One region of the Streptomyces sp. NPDC018610 genome, then DNA from elsewhere that is predicted to be linked to it. Evidence: riboswitches for the same ligand, from Rfam matches in the RefSeq annotation. Region 1 holds a riboswitch; each other region holds the start of a gene.
The links. A riboswitch is a leader RNA that binds a small molecule or an ion and turns the genes downstream of it on or off. The one in region 1 is predicted to bind cyclic di-AMP.
Positions count from the first base shown of each region.

Region 1 (5,421 bases):
GTCCGGGCACGACGCGGGCGCCGGCGATCGGGACCAGGGCGACGTCGACGGGGACGCCGGGCTCGAAGCGCACGGCGGTCCCCGCGGCGATGTCCAGCCGCTTGCCGTGCGCGGCGGCACGGTCGAACTCCAGACCGGGGTTGGCCTCGGCGAAGTGGTAGTGCGAGCCGACCTGCACGGGACGGTCGGCGGCGTTCAGCACGGTCAGCCGCGTGACCTCACGGCCCTCGTTGTACGTGATCGGGCCGTCGTCGAACAGGATCTCTCCGGGAATCACCGCGGCCCCCCTCAGACGATCGGCTCGTGGACGGTCACGAGCTTGGTGCCGTCGGGAAAGGTGGCCTCGACCTGGACGTCGTGGATCATCTCGGGGATGCCCTCCATGACGTCGTCGCGGGTGAGCACCTTGCGTCCGGAGGACATCAGTTCGGCGACGGTGCGGCCGTCGCGGGCGCCCTCGAGGATGTGCGACGTGATGAGGGCGATCGCCTCGGGGTGGTTCAGCCTCAGCCCACGGGCCCGGCGCTTCTCGGCGACGTCGGCCGCCACATGGATGAGCAGTCTCTCTTGTTCGTGCGGGGTCAGTTGCATGTGCCCACCTCACAGTCCTCGCTCCGGACCGTGCGGGCCCGGTTGCCGCAGCCACCGCGACGGGACAGGTCTAACACAGGGACGGACTCCCCGATCTTGGGCAATCCGGACGGAAAAACCGCAGGTGGCGTGGATCTGCAGGTTAGTTCGCGGGAGTTTCGACGACGTTAACCAGACCTTGGACGTTCCATGACCGGAAGCTGGGCTGCTCCATAACCGAAAGACCCCGCTGCTCCACACGGGGCGCCGCCGCCGCACGTCACGCGCGTCACGGACGTCACGGGGGCCACACGGGGGCGCGGGACACGGGTTCACGGGGGCCCGGGCGTCAGGACGTGGCGCCGGCGCGGGCCGTCAGCGCCGCTCGCCGTGCGCCGACGGCCCGGCCGGGCGCCCGGGCGGACGTCCGCCCGCCCCACCGGGCGAATCGGTGCCGCTCAGGACCGCGCGCGGCTCGTGGAGCAGGGCGCCGCGTGCCGGCCGAGCGCCCGCCTCAGCTCCTCCAGCTCGGTGTCGGACAGGGCGCCGCCCTGCGCGAACTTCAAGACGTGCTCGGCGACCGTGCGCACCTTCGTGTTGGTGCGCTGGGAGACCTCCCGCAGGACCCGCCAGGCGTCATCGGGCGGGATCCGCCCGAAGGCGACCACCGCGCCGATGGCCTGGTCTATGACGGCGTGCGAGGTCAGGGCGCGCTGCATCTGGTCGATCTCCTCGTGCAGCCGCTCGTGCTCCAGCACCAGATCGGTGGTGGACAGCAGCTGGAGGGGGTGCCGCCTGGAAATCGCGAAGAACACCATTGCAGATCCCCTGGGTCGTCGAGCGGCCGGAGTTCCACCTCCAGCTTGCTCCAGGACGACGGCGCGCACGACCGGAGGCCCGCCGTCCGAAGCCCCTGGCCGGGCCGCGTACGTCCTGTGCGTTCCCGACTCCGACGGCCCCGCAGGCCGGTACCGTCCCCCTGGAGGGATGCGCTACGCCCCCCTCTCCCCCGTCCCCCGGCCGGCCGCCGGGCGGTCACGGGGCCCGCCGAGCGCGTGGGCACCGCACCGGCGGACACCGGACCCGGACGCGGGGTGGGCCGCCGACGCCGCCGCTCGACCCCGCCGAGCCGCCCTCGGAACCGTCCCGAGGCCGCCGGCGGCGCTGACCGCGCCGAGGGGAGCCGGTCGGCCGTTACCGCGCCGCGGCGGCCCTGCTCGGCCGGAGCGATCCGGGCCGGGGAGGCCACAGCGGCCTGAGCGCCCCTCAGGCGCTCAGGCCGCACGGCGGCGGAACTGCGGGACGTGCTCGCGCTGACGCACCGCCGTGGCGGGCCCGAGCCGCACACGCCGCCCTGGCGCGGGCGCTGAGGCCGCTGCGGGCGCTGCGGGCCCTGGGCGGCGAGCGGCCGACCGCCCGCGTCACCCTGCCGCTCGCGAGAGCCAGTTGACGCACCCGCAGCGGCGTCCCGGGCCGCACCCATGCCGGCACGCGTGCCGGTCACACGGCGCGTGACCGCGGGCGTGAGCCGAAACGGACCAAATGACGTACCGCCTTTCGGCGTAGATACACACCCTTTTTCGGGGCCCTTCCGGTTGCGCGACCAGCCCGCACGGATGGCGGAATGGGATGCTCCGGTGCTGGTCCGGGCGTCGCCGCAAGAGGACACAGTCGTTCGAGCGAGCGAGTGTCCACCCGAACGGGTGAGTGGTGAGTAACAACACAGATCTCCGGTTCCGTTGGGATTTTCGGACATCCGTAGGTGAAGATCCCTGTCTGACGACAAGCCCCCGCCACAGCGGCGGGGCGGTCCGGGCGGACGCCGAGTCCTGCCGCCGCCCGGACAACCGGTCGACGGGAGTGGATCGGCAGGAGTGGAGGACCCGAGCACGACGGGTCGCCGGAACGGTCACGCCATGACCGGGTCGAGCCGCCCTTGGGGTGAAGCCGCGGCAACGCGGCCGGGCAACTTCGCCAGCCCGAATCCGACAGGTCATCCTTCACAGGCGGCTGACGAAGGGTTGCGCATGACTGCGCTCAATCGTGTCCCGTCGTTCATGGCCCGGGCCGGCACGGCCTCGGCCCTGACCATCGCCGCCGTGGGCGGCTCGATCGTGGTGCCCGGCGCCGCCGGGGACGCCTCAGCCGCGACCCTCGCGACGAGGGCTCTCCAGATCGCGGCGTCCAAGAAGGGCTCCCCCTACCAGTGGGGCGCCACGGGACCACGGCGGTTCGACTGCTCCGGACTCACGCTGTACTCGTTCAAGAGGGCGGGCAAGAAGCTGCCCCGCACGGCCGAACAGCAGTACAACAAGACCCGTCACATCTCCGCGGGCAGCCGCCGCGCGGGTGACCTGGTGTTCTTCCACTCGGGTTCGTACGTCTACCACGTCGGCATCTACGCCGGCGGGGGCAAGATCTGGCACGCCCCGAAGACCGGGGACGTGGTGCGGCTGCAGAAGATCTGGACCAGAAGCGTGTGGTACGGGCGGGTCAACTGACCCGCCCGGGGGCGGGGACGGCCGGTGAGACACCGTCACCGCCCTCGGTCCGCGGCGCCGTCGCTCTCCGACGTCACGGCGCCGCCGCGTTCCCGGGCCGTCTCCCCGTGTCGTTCACGGGTCGCCGGCTCCACGGCCCGCGACGTCGCGCGCTACGGCTCCCGCCTGCACGGTGCCGGACGGTCGTCGACCGTCCACGGGAGCTCGATGCAGACCGTCTTCCCGCCCTCCCGGGTGGGCCGCACGGTCAGTCGTCCGCCGCACTCCGCGGCGAGACACCGGATGATCACCATGCCCCGGCCGTTGTCCTGCTGGACGGCGGCCGGCAGCCGTTTCGGGAACCGTGGATGACTGTCGGTGACCCCGATGCGCAGCAGTTCGTCGCGCTCCAGGAGGAGGGCCACCGTGAACGTCGGCGACTGCCCGAAAGTGTGCTGTACGGCGTTGGTCGCGAGCTCGGAGACGATGAGCCGCACGGTGTCGGCGGTGTCCGTCTCCGCGGACAGGCCCCACTCCGCCAGGGTGCCCACCGCATAGGCGCGGGCGGCGGAGACCGAGGCGGGATCGCTCGGCAGAGTGACGGATGCTTCCAGAAGGTCTGCCATGGCGATGTCGTCCCTTTCCCACGGGGCCGCGGTCCGACACGGAGCGGATGGTTCGAGTACGGTCCCGGACTGGTGCTTCGCCGTCAGACTGCCATCACCCGGGCGGTCCCGGTGGCGATCCACCGAGATATGCATATATCTGTCGCCCGAAGCGGTGAACTCTGCGACGGCCGACCGCATGCGACACGGCCCGCACCGGGCCCGGCGCCGACCGTGCCGGGCCCGGCTGGGCGCGCCCGGGCCCGGCGGGGACACACCGTCCCCGTTCGCGGCGCGGGTCGCCGCGGGCCGCCGCACGAACCCGGGAGGAGTGAGGAGTATCCATGCAGCACGGTCCCGTGGTGCGCCGCCGCAAGCTCGGCGCCGAACTGCGCACGCTGCGCGCCGGCGCGGGTCTCACCAGCGGACAGGCGGCCCGGCTGGTGGGCTGGCACCAGTCGAAGGTGAGCCGGATCGAGACCGGCACCAGCGGCGTGAAACCGGCCGACGTGCGGCTGCTGCTGGACGCCTACGCGGTCCACGACGCCCAACTGCGCCGGCTGCTTCTGGCGTTGGCGGCCTCCGAGGACGGCGACGGCCGGCACCGCTGGTGGCACGCCTACCGCGGTGTGCTGCCGCCCACCTACCGGGACTTCATCAGCCTGGAGTCGCAGGCGACCGCGATGCGCACCCTGGAGACCACGGTCGTGCCCGGACTGCTCCAGACGGCCGAGTACGCCCGTGAGGTCACCCGGGCCGCCGTGGAGGGGCTGGACGAGGAGCGGCTGGACGCGCTGGTCGAGGTGCGCCTGGCCCGGCAGCACGTCCTGCGGGCCGACCCGCCGCTGCAGCTGAACGCGGTGCTCGACGAGGCCGTGCTGCACCGGGAGGTGGGCGGTCCGGAGGTCATGGCGCGTCAGCTGGAGCGGCTGGCGGAGGCGGCGCGGCTGCCCCAGGTACGGCTGCAGGTGCTGCCGTTCGCCGCGGGCGCGCACATCGGCGTCACCGGGCCTTTCGTCATCTTCTCCTTTTCTCACACTTCTGATCTGGATGTGGTCGTTCTCGACCACTTGACGAGTAGCTTCCACCTCGATCGGAAAGAAGACCTGGAGGCCTACACCGAGGCCTACGACACCCTTCGGTCCCATGCCCTGTCGACCGAGGACTCGTTGGACTTCATCGCCGGGATGCGCCAGGACAGGTGAGGGCGCGCGACCGGGTAAGGAGGCACCATGTCCGCTCCGCCGCGGAACGTACCTTCCAGCGCCGATCTGAACGGCGTGCGATGGCTGCGCAGCAGCCACAGCACGGGAGCGAACAACTGCGTCGAGACCGCGCGCCCGTCGTCGGGGCCGGGCGCCGGACTGCTCGCGGTACGCGACTCCAAGGCGCCGGCCGGGCCCGCGCTGCTCTTCTCCCCCGGGAGCTGGGCGGAGTTCACCGCCGCGGTGCGCCGCGTCTGATCCGTCTCCCCCTCAGGCGGCGCACGGCCGTGTCACGCCGACTCATGGTCGCGTTCCGCCGATCACCCGGACAGCGCGCTCGATCTGCGCCCCGGAGAGGTCCGCACGGGCGGTCAGCCTGAGCCGTGAGATGCCGTCGGGCACGGAAGGAGGACGGAAGCAGCCCACGGCCAGGCCCGCCGCACGGCAGTCGGCCGCCCAGCGCACGGCTCCCTCCGGGGACGGCGCCCGCACGGAGACCACCGCGGCGTCCGGGCGCACCGCCTGGAGGCCCTCCGCGGTCAGACGGGCGTGCAGTTCGGC
Region 1 covers NZ_JBISAL010000005.1:390,849-396,269, forward strand. Annotated here, with positions in the region: gene ACH5A8_RS15920 (urease subunit beta) at 1-277, opposite strand, end outside; gene ACH5A8_RS15925 (urease subunit gamma) at 289-591, opposite strand; gene ACH5A8_RS15930 (ANTAR domain-containing protein) at 1,029-1,388, opposite strand; cyclic di-AMP (ydaO/yuaA leader) riboswitch at 2,381-2,594, shown strand; gene ACH5A8_RS15935 (C40 family peptidase) at 2,598-3,071, shown strand; gene ACH5A8_RS15940 (ATP-binding protein) at 3,224-3,676, opposite strand; gene ACH5A8_RS15945 (helix-turn-helix domain-containing protein) at 4,000-4,860, shown strand; gene ACH5A8_RS15950 (DUF397 domain-containing protein) at 4,888-5,118, shown strand; gene ACH5A8_RS15955 (8-amino-7-oxononanoate synthase) at 5,161-5,421, opposite strand, start outside.

Region 2 (5,421 bases), on a different contig from region 1:
GGCCGGCCGGGGCGGACCGCCGGGAGGAGGCCGCCCGCCGGGCGCCGCAGGGCTCGGGGCGGGGGACGGAGGCCGCCAGGAGCGGGCGACTGGACCGGGCGGGCACCGAGAGGACAGCGGAACGCGCGGCCACACGGACGTGGAAGCGGACGGCTGAGCCCCGCCGCCCCGTCGCGCCACCCCGTCACACGGCGCCGCGCGACGTCCACGAAGGACCACGGCATCACACGGCACCGCCCGACGGGCGCGGAAGACCACGGCATGACCCGGCATCGCCCGGCCGTCCGGCGCACCGGCGCCGGGCCGGCCCGGTGGACCACCGCGTCGCGCGGCGGAATCCGGAGCGCCGGGAGCGCACGCGCGCCAAGGGCCGTCCCGTGATCCCTGGTGGGTCAGCGTGCGGCGTCAGACGCTGGGAGCGCCTCCCACGCCGTTCAGGCGGTGGGGGAGAGCATCGCAAGGCGGAGGGACGCCCGAACACTGGATGTCTGCGGGCGTTCCGACAACGCGGCGTGGGGGTAGCCCCGGCCGGAGGCTGGGGGAGTGCCGTGGCTGTCGTCGCGCGCCCGCCAGGGAGCACGGGACAGCCCTCAGCCGGCGCGGTGGACCACCGCGTCGCACAGCTGCAGCAGCGCCGCCTTCGCGTCGCACTCCCGCAGCGGGGCCAGCGCGGCCCGCGCCTCCTCGGCGTAGCGGACGGTGTCCCGGCGGGCCTGCTCCAGGGCCGGGTGCGCCCGCAGCGCCGCCAGCGCCTCGGCGAGCCGGGCGTCGTCACCGAGGTCGGATTCCAGCAGCTCGCACAGCGCGATGTCCTCGGCCAGCCCGAGCCGTGCCGCGCGCTCGCGCAGCCGCAGGACGGGCAGGGTCGCGACGCCCTCGCGCAGATCGGTGCCGGGCGTCTTGCCGGACTCGTGCGCGTCGGAGGCGATGTCCAGCACGTCGTCTGCGAGCTGGAAGGCGACGCCCAGCCGCTCGCCGTACTGCGTCAGCACGTCCACGACCGTCTCGTCGGCCCCGGACATCATCGCGCCGAACCGGCAGGAGACGGCGACGAGCGATCCGGTCTTGCCGCCCAGCACGTCCAGGTAGTGGTCGACCGGGTCCCGGCCGTCCTGCGGGCCCGCGGTCTCCAGGATCTGCCCTGTGACCAGCCGCTCGAACGCCAGCGCCTGGACGCGGACCGCCTCCGGCCCGAGGTCGGCGAGGATCTGGGAGGCCCGGGCGAACAGGAAGTCGCCGGTCAGGACCGCGACCGAGTTGCCCCAGCGGGTGTTCGCGCTGGCCACGCCGCGGCGCACCGCGGCCTCGTCCATCACGTCGTCGTGGTAGAGCGTGGCCAGGTGGGTCAGCTCCACGACCACGGCCGACGGCACGACCCCCGGCGCGTACGGGTCGCCGAACTGCGCCGCGAGCATCACGAGCAGGGGCCTGAACCGCTTCCCGCCCGCCTTGACGAGGTGTTGCGCGGCCTCCGTGATGAAGGGGACCTCGCTCTTGGTGGCTTCGAGCAACCCTTCCTCGACAGCCGCCAACCCGGCCTGGACATCGGCTTCGACAGCCTGGTCCCGCACGCTCAGCCCGAACGGCCCGACGACGGTCACGAGGGGTCTCCTGTCTGCTGGTGTCTGCTGGCGATTACACGGTTTGTCGATAGGTCGCTGCCATCACTCAAGTCAGCGTATCCGGTCAGGTTTCGATCACCGCTAGCGCCCACCGATACAGGCCAGGCGGTATCGGTCACGCCCGATATGCATGCGATCGCCACGTATGAACAGATATTTATCGACTCACTCCTCTTCCCCGTGGCCGCCCTCACTCGCACACACGCTCACAGGTACACACGTGCGCCAGGGCCAAGACGTCACTCGACGTGACGACCATCACACCAACTCCCTCCATGGCCCGATTTAACCGTATTGGCATCCCAATTCCGCTTAGCCGTAAATGCTCCGCAGCTAAACAAACCGTGAGTTGGGTCACGGCGGACCGTCGGGCCCACACGCACCGGACCTCACCGCTTCACCGTGTCCCGTAAGCCAGTTGAGTGTTGGCGATCGCAAAGGATCAAGCATCCCAAACACCCCAGACCAAGGTCAATTAGGGCGAGGTGTGGTTTCGGTACTTGTTCTGGACATGTGCTCTCGCATACGTTCCGGGCCGTCGGGCGGAACGCCGAATCCTGCCGCCGCCCGAATCCAACGAACCGACACCCATGGCAGGAGCGGGGGACCCAGGTAAGTCGCCGGGCCGGAGCGCCGTACGTCGTCCAACGTCGTACGCCACGCCGGAACGGCTCGGGGTGAAGCCGTGCCCTTCGGGGCGCGGCCGGGCACCTCCCCGCCCGAACCCGACAGCTCACCTCGCAGGCGACGGAGAGGAAGTCCCGCATGTCCGCAAACGGTCAGCGTCGTTCCCGCACCGCCCGCATCCTCCGCACCCTCGCCGTCAGCGGCACGGGCGCCGCCGTTCTCGCCGTCCCGCTCATCGGCGCCACCAGCGCCTCCGCGGCCCCGGCCACCACCACGGCCGTGAGCTCGGTCTCCTACCCGAACAACCTCGACGGCTGGATCCGGGAGTCCCTCGCGATCATGGCCGAGAAGGGCATCCCGGGCTCCTACAACGGCATCCACCGCAACATCATGCGGGAGTCGTCCGGCAACCCGATGGCCATCAACCTCTGGGACTCCAACGCCGCCAAGGGCATCCCGTCCAAGGGCCTGCTGCAGGTCATCCAGCCGACGTTCAACACGTACCACGTGGCCGGCACGTCGTTCGACATCTACGACCCGGTCGCGAACATCACGGCCGCCTGCAACTACGCGGCGGCGCGGTACGGCTCGATCGACAACGTCTACAGCGCGTACTGAGGGACGGCCCGCCGGACCTGACGGGAATCTGCCTGACGGAGACGACGCCGGGCCCGGCGGGACGAAGCACCAACACGGACCTGGACGGGCCGGGCACGGCCGGACCGCACCGGCCGCGCCCGGCCCGCCTAGGCGAACAACCGATCGAGGACGACGGCGATGCCGTCGTCCTCGTTCGACGTGGTGACCTCGTCGGCCACCGCCTTGAGTTCGGGGTGGGCATTGGCCATGGCGACGCCCCGGGCCGCCCACCGAAACATCGGGATGTCGTTCGGCATGTCGCCGAAGGCGAGGGCGCTCTCCCGCCCGAGCCCCAGGTGTTCGGCGGCCAGCGCCAGCCCGGTCGCCTTGGTGATGCCGCACGGCTGGAGCTCGACGGTGCCCGGGCCCGACATCGTGACCGTCGCCAGGGAGCCGACCACGCCGCGGGCCGCCGCCGCGAGCTCGTCGTCGCCGAGGTGCGGGTGGCGCAGCAGCACCTTGCTGATGGGCGCGCGCCACAACTCCTCGCGCCGTCCGACCCGCACGGCGGGCAGGGTGGGGTGCGGCATGCGGTACCCCGGCTCGATGAGCGTGAGCCCGTCCACGCCGTCCTGGTCGACCGCGGCGTACACCTCGCCCACCTCGGCCTCGATCTTGCCGAGCGCGGTCTCGGCGGTCTCCCGGTCCAGGGTGACCGACCACAGCAGCCGGTCCGTCCCGGCGTCGTAGAGCTGCGCGCCCTGGCCGCACACGGCGAGTCCGGTGGCGCCCAGGACCGCCAGCAGTGACCGCACCCTCGGCGCCGGCCGTCCGGTCACCACGAGGTGTCGGGCGCCGGCCGCGGCCGCCCGCGCGAGCGCGGCACGGGACCGGTCGGACACGGTGTCGTCGCCGCGCAGCAGCGTCCCGTCCAGGTCAGTGGCGATGAGGGCATATGCGGGGGGAACGGGAGCGGCCATGATCAGAGAATACGGACCCCTCGCACGGCGGGAACCACGGGAACCGGACGGCGCCGGCACGCTCCGCCGCCCCGGCCGTCCTCCCCCAACTCCCGTTGCCCGGCGGCCTGCTGGTCGGTGGTCGGGGTCCGCCGTCTCACGATCACGCCCGGCACGTCCCGGTCGGCCCCGAACGGCACGCCCACGGCTCGCCCGGCCACGGGCCCCCACGTGCCCCCTACGGAGCGGACCCACCCCGTCCGCCTCCCCAAAGGACGCCAAGCCGGAATCACCCTCTCCGACAAGGCCAATTGGGACATCGCGAGCTCTTCAGGCACTGCCCAAGACGGTCGGCGCCCCCGTAACGTGTGGCCCGACCACATGAACGTGTGGCCTGATCCAACGGAACGCACGGCACACGAAAGAGAGGCAGTACCCGATGCCCCCCTTCGAGGTCCCCGAGGGCGACCCCTTCGGTCCGCACAACCTTCCCTACGGCGTCTTCTCGCGCGCCGGATCGCAGGAGAAGACCGTCGGCGTCCGGCTCGGCGACCACGTCCTGGACGCGGGCGCGGCGGCCATGGCGCTCGGCTCCCCGTACGCCGCCCTCCTCGCCCGGCCGACGCTGAACCCGCTGCTGGCCGCCGGCCGCACCGCCTGGTCGGACGTGCGCCGCGCGCTGACCGCGTGGGTGACGGTGCCGGCCCACCAGGAGACCGTCGCCCCGTTCCTGCACCCGCTGTCCTCGGTCACCCTGCACCTGCCCTTCGAGGTCGCGGACTACGTCGACTTCTACGCCTCGGAGAACCACGCGCGGAACGTGGGCCGGATCTTCCGCCCGGACGCGGCGGACTCGCTCACCCCCAACTGGAAGCACCTGCCGATCGGCTACCACGGCCGCTCGGGCACGGTCGTCGTGTCGGGCACCGACATCGTGCGCCCCGCCGGCCAGCGCAAGGCCCCCACCGACCCCACTCCGGTCTTCGGGCCCTCCGTCCGGCTGGACATCGAGGCCGAGGTCGGCTTCGTGGTGGGCGTGCCCTCGCGGACGGGGCAACCGGTGTCGCTGGAGAACTTCCGGGAGCACGTCTTCGGGCTGTGCCTGCTCAACGACTGGTCGGCGCGCGACATCCAGGCCTGGGAGTACGTCCCCCTCGGCCCGTTCCTCGGCAAGTCGTTCGCCACGTCGGTGTCGGCGTGGATCACCCCGCTGGACGCGCTGGAGGACGCCCGGGTGGCCCCGCCGGAGCGGACGCACCCGCTGCTGCCCTACCTCGACGACTCGGCGGACGAGCCCGGCGGCTACGACCTGCGGATCTCCGTCGCGATCAACGGGCACGTGGTGTCCGAGCCGCCCTTCTCCACCATGTACTGGACGGCCGCCCAGCAGTTGGCCCACATGACGGTCAACGGCGCCTCCCTGCGCACCGGCGACCTGTACGGCTCGGGCACGGTGAGCGGCCCGGAGGCGGCGCAGCGCGGCTCGCTGCTGGAGCTCACCTGGAACGGCCGGGAGCCGCTCGAACTGCCCGACGGCAAGCGGACGTTCCTGGAGGACGGCGACGTGGTGACCCTGTCGGCCCAGGCTCCGGGCGCGGGCGGCGCCCCGGTGGGCCTGGGCGAGGTCACCGGGC
Region 2 covers NZ_JBISAL010000007.1:311,993-317,413, forward strand. Annotated here, with positions in the region: gene ACH5A8_RS20040 (polyprenyl synthetase family protein) at 591-1,601, opposite strand; cyclic di-AMP (ydaO/yuaA leader) riboswitch at 2,192-2,382, shown strand; gene ACH5A8_RS20045 (transglycosylase SLT domain-containing protein) at 2,388-2,867, shown strand; gene ACH5A8_RS20050 (HAD family hydrolase) at 2,996-3,808, opposite strand; gene fahA (fumarylacetoacetase) at 4,227-5,421, shown strand, end outside.
Region 2: linked by a shared signal. The riboswitch ahead of ACH5A8_RS20045 (transglycosylase SLT domain-containing protein) and the one ahead of ACH5A8_RS15935 (C40 family peptidase) in region 1 are both predicted to bind cyclic di-AMP.

Region 3 (5,421 bases), on a different contig from region 1:
GCGGCCTGCTGCTGACCCAGGACGACTGGGAGAAGTACGGGGGCCTCTCGTACGCCGCCAGCGCCGACCAGGCCAGCCGGTCCCAGCAGATAGCCGTGGCCGAGAAGATCCTCGCCGACCGGGGCCCGGGCGTCTGGCCCACCTGCGCGCTGCTCGCCGGGCTCACCAAGGACTCCGGCGCCGCGGACGTCGACACGGGCGTGGGCGGCTCGCAGGACTCCTCCACCGCCCCGGAGAGCGGCGGGACGGACGCCGGCAAGTCGACCGGTTCGACGGGTTCGTCCAGTTCGACCGGAACCTCCCGTTCGGCCGACGCCGGTGACCCCGGCCCGTCCGACTCGTCACAGGGTTCGGGCAAGTCGACCGGTTCGTCCGGTTCTTCGGCCGACCAGGACGGCGCGTCCGGCACGCCCTCCGACGCGAAGCACGCGGCGGGCTCGTCGGACGAATCCACCACGAAGCACTCGGATTCCCCCTCTTCGTCCACCAAGAAGGACGACTCGGCCAAGTCCGACACATCCCCCGGCGCCGGCGCTCCGGGCGCGTCGCCCTCGACGGATGCCGGCGGCTACGGCGACTCGGGCTACGCGGACAACTCCCGTCAGGCCGTCGGCTCTTCGGCCCTCGTCGACACCGGGGCGCTGGGCGGCGGCCGGCACCGCGGCGGCAGCGCCGCCGAGGACCCCGCCGGCGTCCCCGCGACCGTCGCGGGCGGCAAGCACGCCTCCCGGGCCGACGGCGTCACGACCGACACGGTCGGCGGCTCCTACGTCGTCCGTTCCGGCGACTCCCTGGCCTCCATCGCCGACTCCCTTGACGTGGACGGCGGATGGCACGCGCTGTACGCCGCCAACAAGAGCGCGATCGGCTCCGACCCGGACCGCATCGTCGCCGGTCAGAGCCTGGATGTCCCTACCGAAAACGCCCAGAAGTAGGGCGAGTTCGCGTCACACTTCGCACTGAATGTCCCTTTCGGTGAAAGTGTGGGATGAGTCTCAGAAGCCCTGATCGTCTTTGAAATTCGCTCGATCGCGTGTCTACGGTCATGACCGCTCGTCACCGCGAGCCCCGGCTGCCGCAACGCCGAATCCTGCCAGCGGCCGTACGGGAACAGTCGTCGCGTCATGCGCCGCAGGCAGGAGCGGGGGACCCAAGGTAAGTCGCCGCGCCGGGCAGCAGACCGGAGCGGCTGGGGGTGAAGCCGTGCCTCATCGAGGGCACGGCCGGGCAACTCAACCGGCCCGAACCCGACAGCTCACCTCGCAGGCGTCGGTGAGGGGATCCATCCATGCTGTTTTCCAGCAAGGGCAAGCACCGTCGTCCCTCCAAGGCCACCCGCGCCATCGCGCTCGCCGGTGTCACCGGCGCCGCCGTGGCCGCCCCGCTGATGGCCGCGGGCAACGCCTCCGCCGCCACCGCCTCCGAGTGGGACGCGGTCGCCCAGTGCGAGTCCGGCGGCAACTGGTCGATCAACACCGGCAACGGCTTCTACGGCGGCCTGCAGTTCACCAACTCCACCTGGGCCGCGTACGGCGGCACCGCCTACGCCTCGCGCGCCGACCTGGCGGGCAAGTCGCAGCAGATCGCCGTCGCCGAGAAGGTCCTCGCGGGCCAGGGCAAGGGCGCCTGGCCGGTCTGCGGCAAGGGCCTGTCCGGCGCCGCGTACACCGGCGGCACGAGCTCCTCCTCGTCGTCGTCCTCGTCCTCCTCCTCGTCGTCCTCGTCGAGCAGCAGCTCCAAGAGCGGCACCGTCAACCGCTCCACCGAGCAGCAGAGCGCCAACCGCTCGGCGACGCGTCCGGCCCCGAAGAAGACCGTCACCACCCCGACCGGCAAGAAGGTCGAGAAGGGCGACGGCGAGTACAAGGTGGTCACCGGCGACACCCTCAGCACCATCGCCGCCGCGCACCACGTCCAGGGTGGCTGGGAGAAGCTGTTCCAGCTGAACAAGGACATCGTCGACGACGCCGACCTCATCTACCCGGGCCAGCAGCTGCACCTGAAGTGACAGCTCACCGGCAGCCCGGCCACAGGCCCCGCTCAGGCGTGAGCGCCACCATGGCACTCACGTAGGGCCTTTCCCCCGTCCCCACGGGCTCCCCGCCCCGGCGCGTTCCCCCCGTACGCGCCGGGGCGGGGCTTTTTCCGCTCCGCCTTCGCTCCCCGTCCCCGAGGGGCCTTTCTTCGCCCGCCGTTCGCGGTCCCGTCACCGGCCCCTTTGTTCCGAGCGGGAACAATGTGTACCGTCACCCTGTCCACGGGACGGTCGGTCGGCCGGTCGGCGCCCCGGGACGGTTAGGCTCTAGTCGCAAGGCTCACACGCCCCGCACTTCAAGCGTCACATCCAAGAAGGAGATGCTCGTGCCGTCCATCGACGTCGTCGTAGCCCGGGAAATCCTGGACTCCCGAGGCAACCCCACGGTCGAGGTCGAGGTCGGCCTCGACGACGGCAGCACGGGTCGTGCCGCCGTTCCGTCCGGCGCCTCCACCGGCGCCTTCGAGGCCATCGAACTGCGCGACGGTGACCCGAACCGCTACCAGGGCAAGGGCGTCGAGAAGGCCGTCCTCGCCGTGATCGAGCAGATCGGCCCGGAGCTGGTCGGCTACGACGCCACCGAGCAGCGCCTCATCGACCAGGCCATGTTCGACCTGGACGCCACCGACAACAAGGGCTCGCTGGGCGCCAACGCCATCCTCGGCGTCTCGCTCGCCGTCGCGCACGCCGCCTCCGAGGCCAGCGACCTGCCGCTCTTCCGCTACCTGGGCGGCCCCAACGCGCACCTGCTCCCGGTGCCGATGATGAACATCCTGAACGGCGGCTCGCACGCCGACTCCAACGTGGACATCCAGGAGTTCATGATCGCCCCGATCGGCGCGGAGTCCTTCTCCGAGGCCCTGCGCTGGGGCGCCGAGGTCTACCACACCCTGAAGAAGGTCCTGAAGACCAAGGGCCTGTCCACCGGCCTCGGCGACGAGGGCGGCTTCGCCCCGAACCTCGGCTCCAACCGCGAGGCCCTCGACCTCATCCTCGAGGCCGTCAAGGAAGCCGGCTACACCCCGGGCGAGCAGATCGCCCTCGCGCTCGACGTCGCCGCCTCCGAGTTCTACAAGGACGGCAAGTACCTCTTCGAGGGCAAGGAGCGCTCCGCCGCCGAGATGACGGAGTACTACGAGGAGCTGGTGGCGGCCTACCCGCTGGTCTCCATCGAGGACCCGCTGTTCGAGGACGACTGGGCCGGCTGGAAGATCATCACCGACAAGCTCGGCGAGAAGGTTCAGCTCGTCGGTGACGACCTGTTCGTCACCAACCCCGAGCGTCTGGCCCGCGGCATCGAGGAGGGCACCGCCAACGCCCTGCTGGTGAAGGTGAACCAGATCGGCTCGCTCACCGAGACCCTGGACGCCGTCGAGCTGGCCCAGCGCAACGGCTTCAAGTGCATGATGTCCCACCGCTCCGGCGAGACCGAGGACGTCACCATCGCCGACCTGGCCGTCGCCACCAACTGCGGCCAGATCAAGACCGGCGCCCCGGCCCGCTCCGAGCGCGTCGCCAAGTACAACCAGCTGCTGCGCATCGAGGAGATCCTCGACGACGCCGCGGTGTACGCCGGCCGCAGCGCGTTCCCGCGCTTCCGGGGCGGCGCCGGGATCTCCAAGGTCTGAGCCGCCCGCCGCTGGGCCGTGGGGAGTCACGGTTCAGCCAGTCGTACGTACGTCCCCGTACCCGGTCCCGTACCGTGTCCGGGGGCGTACTGCTGCACCAGGCACGGACTGCCGCGGCGGTACGCGCCTGTGGACGGACACGAACGGGAGGCGGGGACGATGGCCGTGCGGGACCGGGACCGGTTCTCCACCGCGACCAGGCTCAGGCTGCTCGGCGAGCAGACAGCGGCCCGCGTCTACCGCTCCCAGACCCGGCGTCAGGCGCGCCGCTCCCGGCTCACCGGGCGCGCCGCGCTGCTGGCGCTGGTGGTCTGCTCGATGGTGGTCGCCCTGGCGTACCCGATGCGGCAGTACGTCTCCCAGCGCGAGGGCATCGCCGACCTGAAGCGGCAGAAGCAGCAGGCGCAGCAGCGGGTCGAGCAACTGCGCGACCTCAAGGCGCGCTGGCAGGACGACGCGTACGCCGAGCAGCAGATCAGGCAGCGGCTGCACTACGTGCTGCCCGGGGAGACCGGCTACACGGTGGTCGACCCGGGTCCGGTCAAGCAGTCGCGCGCCGAACAGGGGACGGCCCGCCGCCCCTGGTACACCAATGTCTGGTACGGCGTCGACAAGGCCGACGCCGGCCAGTGAACGGATGAGAAAGACAGGCATGGAAACCCCTCCGCCGCCCACCGAGCGCACCGAACCCACCGAAGCGGACGTCGAGGCCTTCAGGCAGCAGCTCGGGCGGCCGCCGCGCGGGCTGCGCGCGATCGCGCACCGCTGCCCCTGCGGGCAGCCGGACGTCGTGGAGACGGCCCCGCGGCTGCCCGACGGCACGCCCTTCCCGACGCTGTACTACCTGACGTGCCCGCGCGCGAACTCGGCGATCGGCACGCTGGAGGCCGACGGCGTGATGAAGGAGATGACGGAGCGGCTGGCGGCCGATCCGGAGCTCGCGGCGGCGTACCGGGCCGCGCACGAGGACTACATCCGGCGCCGGGACGAGATCGAGGAGCTGACGGGCTTCCCGAGCGCGGGCGGCATGCCGGACCGGGTCAAGTGCCTGCACGTCCTGGTCGCCCACTCGCTGGCCGCCGGGCCGGGCGTGAACCCGCTGGGCGACGAGGCGATCGCGATGCTGCCCGAGTGGTGGCGCAAGGGTCCGTGCGTGACGGTTCCCGGGACGCCCGCGGGCGGGGAAGGTCCGACGGGGACGACGGAGGACGGCAAGTGACCAGGGTCGCCGCCATCGACTGCGGAACGAACTCCATCCGTCTGCTGATCGCGGACGCGAATCCCGAGACGGGCGAACTCGTCGACCTGGACCGGCGCATGACGATCGTGCGGCTGGGCCAGGGCGTCGACCGCACGGGCCGGCTCGCCCCCGAGGCGCTGGAGCGGACCTTCGCGGCCTGCCGCGACTACGCGGCGCTCATCGAGGAACACGGCGTCGAACGGCTGCGTTTCGTGGCCACCTCCGCATCCCGGGACGCGGAGAACCGGGACGAGTTCGTGCGCGGTGTCGTGGACATCCTCGGCGTCGAGCCGGAGGTGATCACCGGCGACCAGGAGGCGGAGTTCTCGTTCACGGGTGCGACCAAGGAGCTGACGGGACGCTCGGACCTCACGGGGCCGTACCTGGTGGTCGACATCGGCGGCGGCTCCACGGAGTTCGTCGTCGGTGAGGACCGCGTGCGCCGGGCGCGTTCGGTGGACGTGGGCTGCGTCCGGATGACCGAGCGTCACCTGGTCGTGGACGGGGTGGTGAGCGAC
Region 3 covers NZ_JBISAL010000006.1:388,708-394,128, forward strand. Annotated here, with positions in the region: gene ACH5A8_RS18195 (transglycosylase family protein) at 1-935, shown strand, start outside; cyclic di-AMP (ydaO/yuaA leader) riboswitch at 1,118-1,284, shown strand; gene ACH5A8_RS18200 (transglycosylase family protein) at 1,289-2,008, shown strand; gene eno (phosphopyruvate hydratase) at 2,356-3,663, shown strand; gene ACH5A8_RS18210 (septum formation initiator family protein) at 3,823-4,296, shown strand; gene ACH5A8_RS18215 (DUF501 domain-containing protein) at 4,316-4,882, shown strand; gene ACH5A8_RS18220 (exopolyphosphatase) at 4,879-5,421, shown strand, end outside.
Region 3: linked by a shared signal. The riboswitch ahead of ACH5A8_RS18200 (transglycosylase family protein) and the one ahead of ACH5A8_RS15935 (C40 family peptidase) in region 1 are both predicted to bind cyclic di-AMP.

Region 4 (5,421 bases), on a different contig from region 1:
GGCGTTCGGCCCGATGATGCGCATGCCGTACGCGCGCGCGTGCCGTACGAGGGCGCGCTGCCGCTCGCGTCCCTCGGGCCCGCTCTCGGCGTACCCGGCGGAGATCACGACGAGGCCCTGCACGCCGTGCTCGCCGCACTCGGTGACGACCTCGGGGACGTGCTCGGCCGGTACGGCCACCACCGCGAGGTCGACCGGCCCGTCGATCTCCCGCACCGAGCGGTGGGCGGGCACCCCGTCGATGTGCGTCCGGTCCGCCTCGAAGGCCCGGTTGACGGCGTACAGCTGACCGGTGAACCCGGCGTCACGGATGTGGTCGAGGATGCTGCGGCCCACGCCGCCGTGCGCGCGGCCGACGCCGACGACCGCGACGGAGCCGGGGGCGAGCAGCCGGCGCACCGACCGTCCCTCGGCGCGTTGTTCCCGCGCGCGCTGCACGGCCAGCGAGCGGTCGGTGGGCTCGATGTCGAACTCCAGGCGGACCACGCCGTCCTCGAAGCTGCGCTTCTGGGTGTACCCGGCGTCCGTGAACACCTTGATCATCTTGGTGTTGGCCGGCAGCACCTCGGCGGTGAAGCGGCGGATGCCCCGCTCCCGGGCGACGGCGGCGATGTGTTCGAGCAGCGCGGAGGCGACCCCGCGCCCCTGGTGGGCGTCCTGCACCAGGAAGGCGACCTCGGCCTCGTCGGACGGCCCGTCGGCGGGCCGTCCGGTCGCGCCGATGCGGTCGTAGCGCACGGTGGCGATGAACTCGCCGCCGATCGTGGCGGCGAGCCCCACCCGGTCGACGAAGTCGTGGTGGGTGAAGCGGTGGACGTCCTTCGCGGACAGGCGCGGGTAGGGCGCGAAGAAGCGGTAGTACTTGGATTCGTCCGACACTTGTTCGTAGAAGCTGACCAGCCGGTCCGCGTCCTCGGCGGTGATGGGACGGACCCGCGCGGTGCCGCCGTCGCGCAGCACCACGTCGGCTTCCCAGTGGGCTGGATACTCGTGCCGGTCCGACGAGGTCTGCATGGGCCCCAGGGTACGGCCAGGGTCTCTCGTTCGGATCACGCCGGATCGGGCCGCGAGTCCGGCATGATCCGCACCGGGGGCCCTGGCGTCCGGCAGGGGCCCGGGGCAGTCTGTGGAGACACGCACCGCCCAGGAGGACCCGCCGGAGCCCGCCCGAGGCGTCGGAACCGGCGGAGATCCCCGGCCCTGCCTCCGCTCGGGGGCCGTGATCGGACGCCGCGCCCCGGACGTGACGCGCGCCGCTCGGGGCGGTGCCGCACATGTGGGAAACTGGTCTAGACAACCTGCTACACCTGAAGGGCAGCATCACATGGCTGAGCGCCGCGTCAACGTCGGCTGGGCCGAGGGTCTCCACGCCCGCCCCGCCTCCATCTTCGTCCGGGCCGCCACGGCCTCCGGTGTCCCCGTGACGATCGCCAAGGCCGACGGCGCGCCCGTCAACGCGGCCTCCATGCTGGCCGTCCTCGGCCTCGGCGCCCAGGGCGGCGAGGAAGTCGTCCTGGCCTCCGACGCCGAGGGTGCGGAGGCCGCCCTCGACCGGCTGGCCAAGCTGGTCGCCGAGGGTCTCGAGGAGCTCCCCGAGACGGTCTGACCGGGCAGGTGCACGAGGATCCGTCGGATCGCGCGAACCGGCGGGTCCCGACACCCCCTGCGGGTTCAGGAACCCGGCGAGTCCTCGGACAGCCCCTGGCACCGAAGCCGCGCCGCCCTTTCCGGGCGGCGCGGCTTCCGCGTTCTCGGCCGGCACGGCCCGCACGTTTCCGGGGCGGAACGCCGCGCAATGACCGCATGAGGCACGGAGTCAATTACAGAACTCCCGGAAAAGGGCAGCGCGAATTCTCCTCGATCGGATATCCCTCTCTGTATACGGGGTCCGCGTTAAAGCCGCGCTCCCGACATGTTGACGGCATGTTGCGAAGCCCTCACGCGGTACGCGGCGGCCGTGCGCTCGGTGTGCGAGGCGGTGAGCGCACGCGCGCGCTCGCCGTCGCGGCGCGCCACGGCGTCCACGATCGCCCCGTGCTCGGCCCAGGCCGCGACGGGGTCGGCCGGGGGCTGAACCACGTACATCCAGGCGATCTTGTGGCGCAGCCGGGTCAGCGTCGAGGTCAGCGCCGGGCTGTCGCAGGCCTGGGCGAGCGTCTCGTGGAACCAGCCCCCCAGCGCGCGCAGTTCCTCGCCCAGGCCGCTCCCGGCCCGCTCCTGCCCCAGCCTGACCAGGCCGCGCAGCACCTTGAGGTGGGCCTGGGTGCGCCGCTCGGCGGCACGGGCGGCGCACAGCGGCTCCAGCAGGGCGCGCATCTCCAGCAGGTCGGCGGCCTCCTGCCCGGTCCACTCCGCGACGCACGCGCCCGCGTGCCGCCGCGTCACCACGAAGCCCTCCGCCTCCAGGGTGCGCAGCGCCTCGCGCACGGGGACGCGCGAGACGCCGTAGCGGCGGGCGAGGACTTCCTCGGTGAGCCGGCTGCCGCGCTCATGGACACCGGCGACGATGTCGTCCCGGATCGCCGTGCACACCGAGTGCGCCGGAACACGCATTCCCGACCTCCGCGTGGGTCCCGCCGAAATTCCCGTACCGGGCCACCGCCCCGGACGCCCGTTCCGTGACTCTATGACAATTCGCCGGGATTTCCGACGGCGGTCCGGGATCCATGGACAATTTTTGGACAGGAAAATACCCGAGGCGCCGAGAAACGCCGAAAGCCCCGGCTCGGGGCCGGGGCTCTGCGGGGTTCTGGTGTTCCGTGTTCCGTGGGCTTTCGACGGCCTCGGGACGTGCCCGTCAGACGTTCGACGGCCTCGGGACGTGCCCGTCAGACGTTCACGCCGTGCCCGCGGAGGTAGGCCACCGGGTCGATGTCGGAGCCGTAGTCCGGGCTGGTGCGCGCCTCGAAGTGGAGGTGCGGCCCGGTGACGTTGCCCGTCGCGCCGGACAGGGCGATCTGCTGCCCGGCGACGACCTGCTGGCCCACCGAGACGCCGATGGACGACAGGTGGCCGTACTGCGTGTACGTGCCGTCGGCCATCCGGATCACGATCTGGTTGCCGTACGCCCCGCCCCAGCCGGTCTCCACGACGGTTCCGACGCCGACCGCGTGCACGGTGGTGCCGCTCATGGCGTGGAAGTCGATGCCGGTGTGGGAGCCGGAGGACCACAGGGAGCCGCCGGTCTTGTAGCCGGTGGAGACGTAGGAGCCGGAGATCGGCGGCACGAAGGTGTTGAGGCGCTTGCGCTCGGCCTCGCGGGCGGCGCGCTCCTTGGCCTCGCGTTCTTTCTTCGCCCGTTCCGCGGCCCGCTTGCGGGCGGCCTCCTCGGCCTGCTTCTGCTGCGCCGCGTGGTGCTGGGCGGCGGCCTGGGCGTCGATCTTCGCGGCGACGGCGTCACCGAGGGTGATGACCGGGGTGAGACCGGTGTCCTCGGGAGAGGGGGTCTCGGCGGCGAGCGCCGGGGCGGCGGCGAGAGTGCTGATGACGCCGGTGGTGGTGAGGGCCGCCACGCCCGCGGCGCGGACGGTGGTGCGGTGCACGCGGCTGGGCCGGCGGTGCTTCCCGGTGGCGCGGGTGAACGCCATGCAGACGTGGGTCCTTTCCTTCCCTCTCGCCTACCGGGTTAGCTGACGGGTTCGGAGCAGGAAGGTCTCCTACGGGCCCCCTCGCGGTGCGCGCGGGCGTCCGATTCACCCCAGGGACTGACTGGGTCCCCGGCTCCCCTGGCTCGCGCCGTACGGGGACTCGGCGATGACTGTCCGGTGCCGCGGGTGCGGCGCACTGCCCGACGAACAGCCGGACCGACGCTAGACGGGGCTGCTTTCAATTCCCAAACGGATCCAGGTTTTTGTAGCGCAGGCCACAGGGCAGACGGGCAGCCTCTCCCGCAATTCGGACATGCCGGGGCCCTGGTGACGCTTCGGTCACCAGGGCCCCACGCGCGTGCGCGCCGCTGCCGCCCGGATGTGCGGCGGATGCCGCTACTCCGCGGCGACCACGGTGACCTGACCGATGCCCAGGGCCTCGACCGGCTCCTTGATCTGCGCCGCGTCGCCGACGAGCACGGTCACCAGACGGTCCACCGGGAAGGCGTTGACGACGGCCGCGGTGGCCTCCACCGTGCCGGTCGCCGCGAGCTGCTGATAGAGCGTCGCCTGGTAGTCGTCGGGCAGGTGCTGCTCGACCTGGTCGGCCAGGGTGCTCGCCACGGCCGCCGCCGTCTCGTACTTGAGCGGCGCCACGCCGACGAGGTTCTGCACGGCGACGTCCCGCTCGGCGTCGGTGAGGCCGCCGGCGGCGAGCTTGCGCAGCACCGTGAAGAGGTCCTCCAGGGCCGGGCCGGTGTTCGGCGTGTCGACCGAGCCGCTGATCGCGAGCATCGCGGCGCCCGACCCGTCGGGGGCCGAGCGCAGCACCTGGCCGAACGCCCGCACACCGTAGGTGTAACCCTTCTCCTCGCGCAGGACGCGGTCCAGGCGGGAGGTGAGGGTGCCGCCCAGGCAGTAGGTGCCGAGCACCTGCGCGGGCCACACCCGGTCGTGCCGGTCCGGGCCGATGCGGCCGATGAGCAGCTGGGTCTGGACGGCGCCGGGGCGGTCCACGATGACCACGCGGCCGCTGTCGTCGGCGGTGACGGGCGGCACGGGCCGCGGCTCGGCCGACGAGCCGGTCCAGGCGCCCAGGGTCTCGCCCAGCAGCTCGTCGAGGTCGATGCCGGTGAGATCGCCGACGACCACGGCGGTGGCCGTGGCGGGCCGCACATGCCGGTCGTAGAAGGCGCGCACGGCCGCCGCGTCGATGGAGCGGACGGTCTCCTCGGTGCCCTGGCGCGGGCGCGAGGCGCGCGCGGTGGCCGGGAACAGCTCCTTGGAGAGCTCCTTGGCGGCGCGGCGGGAGGGATTGGCCAGCTCGTGGGGGATCTCGTCGAGCCGGTTGCCCACCAGCCGCTCGACCTCGGAGTCGGCGAACGCGGGAGCCCTGAGGGCGTCGGCGAGCAGACCGAGCCCCTTGGCCAGGCGGGAGGCCGGGACCTCCAGGCTCAGCCGGACGCCGGGATGGTCGGCGTGCGCGTCGAGGGTGGCGCCCGCGCGCTCCAGCTCGGCGGCGAACTCCTCGGCGGAATGCTTGTCGGTGCCCTCGGAGAAGGCCCGCGCCATGATCGTGGCGACGCCGTCCAGGCCGTCCGGCTCGGCGTCCAGGGGCGCGTCCAGCAGCACCTCGACGGCGACGACCTGCTGGCCTGGGCGGTGGCAGCGCAGCACGGTGAGGCCGTTGTCGAGCGCGCCGCGCTCGGGCGCGGGGAACGCCCACGGCTTGGCCTCGCCCGCCTGCGGCTGGGGGTGGAAGTCCATGGTGGCCAGGTCGGTCACTTCGCCGTCTCCTCGGTGTCGTCGGTGGCCGCGGCGTCCGCGTCCTGGG
Region 4 covers NZ_JBISAL010000002.1:864,509-869,929, forward strand. Annotated here, with positions in the region: gene ACH5A8_RS09055 (GNAT family N-acetyltransferase) at 1-1,014, opposite strand, end outside; gene ACH5A8_RS09060 (HPr family phosphocarrier protein) at 1,325-1,606, shown strand; gene ACH5A8_RS09065 (GntR family transcriptional regulator) at 1,894-2,553, opposite strand; gene ACH5A8_RS09070 (M23 family metallopeptidase) at 2,829-3,587, opposite strand; cyclic di-AMP (ydaO/yuaA leader) riboswitch at 3,600-3,763, opposite strand; gene ACH5A8_RS09075 (M16 family metallopeptidase) at 3,984-5,372, opposite strand; gene ACH5A8_RS09080 (M16 family metallopeptidase) at 5,369-5,421, opposite strand, start outside.
Region 4: linked by a shared signal. The riboswitch ahead of ACH5A8_RS09070 (M23 family metallopeptidase) and the one ahead of ACH5A8_RS15935 (C40 family peptidase) in region 1 are both predicted to bind cyclic di-AMP.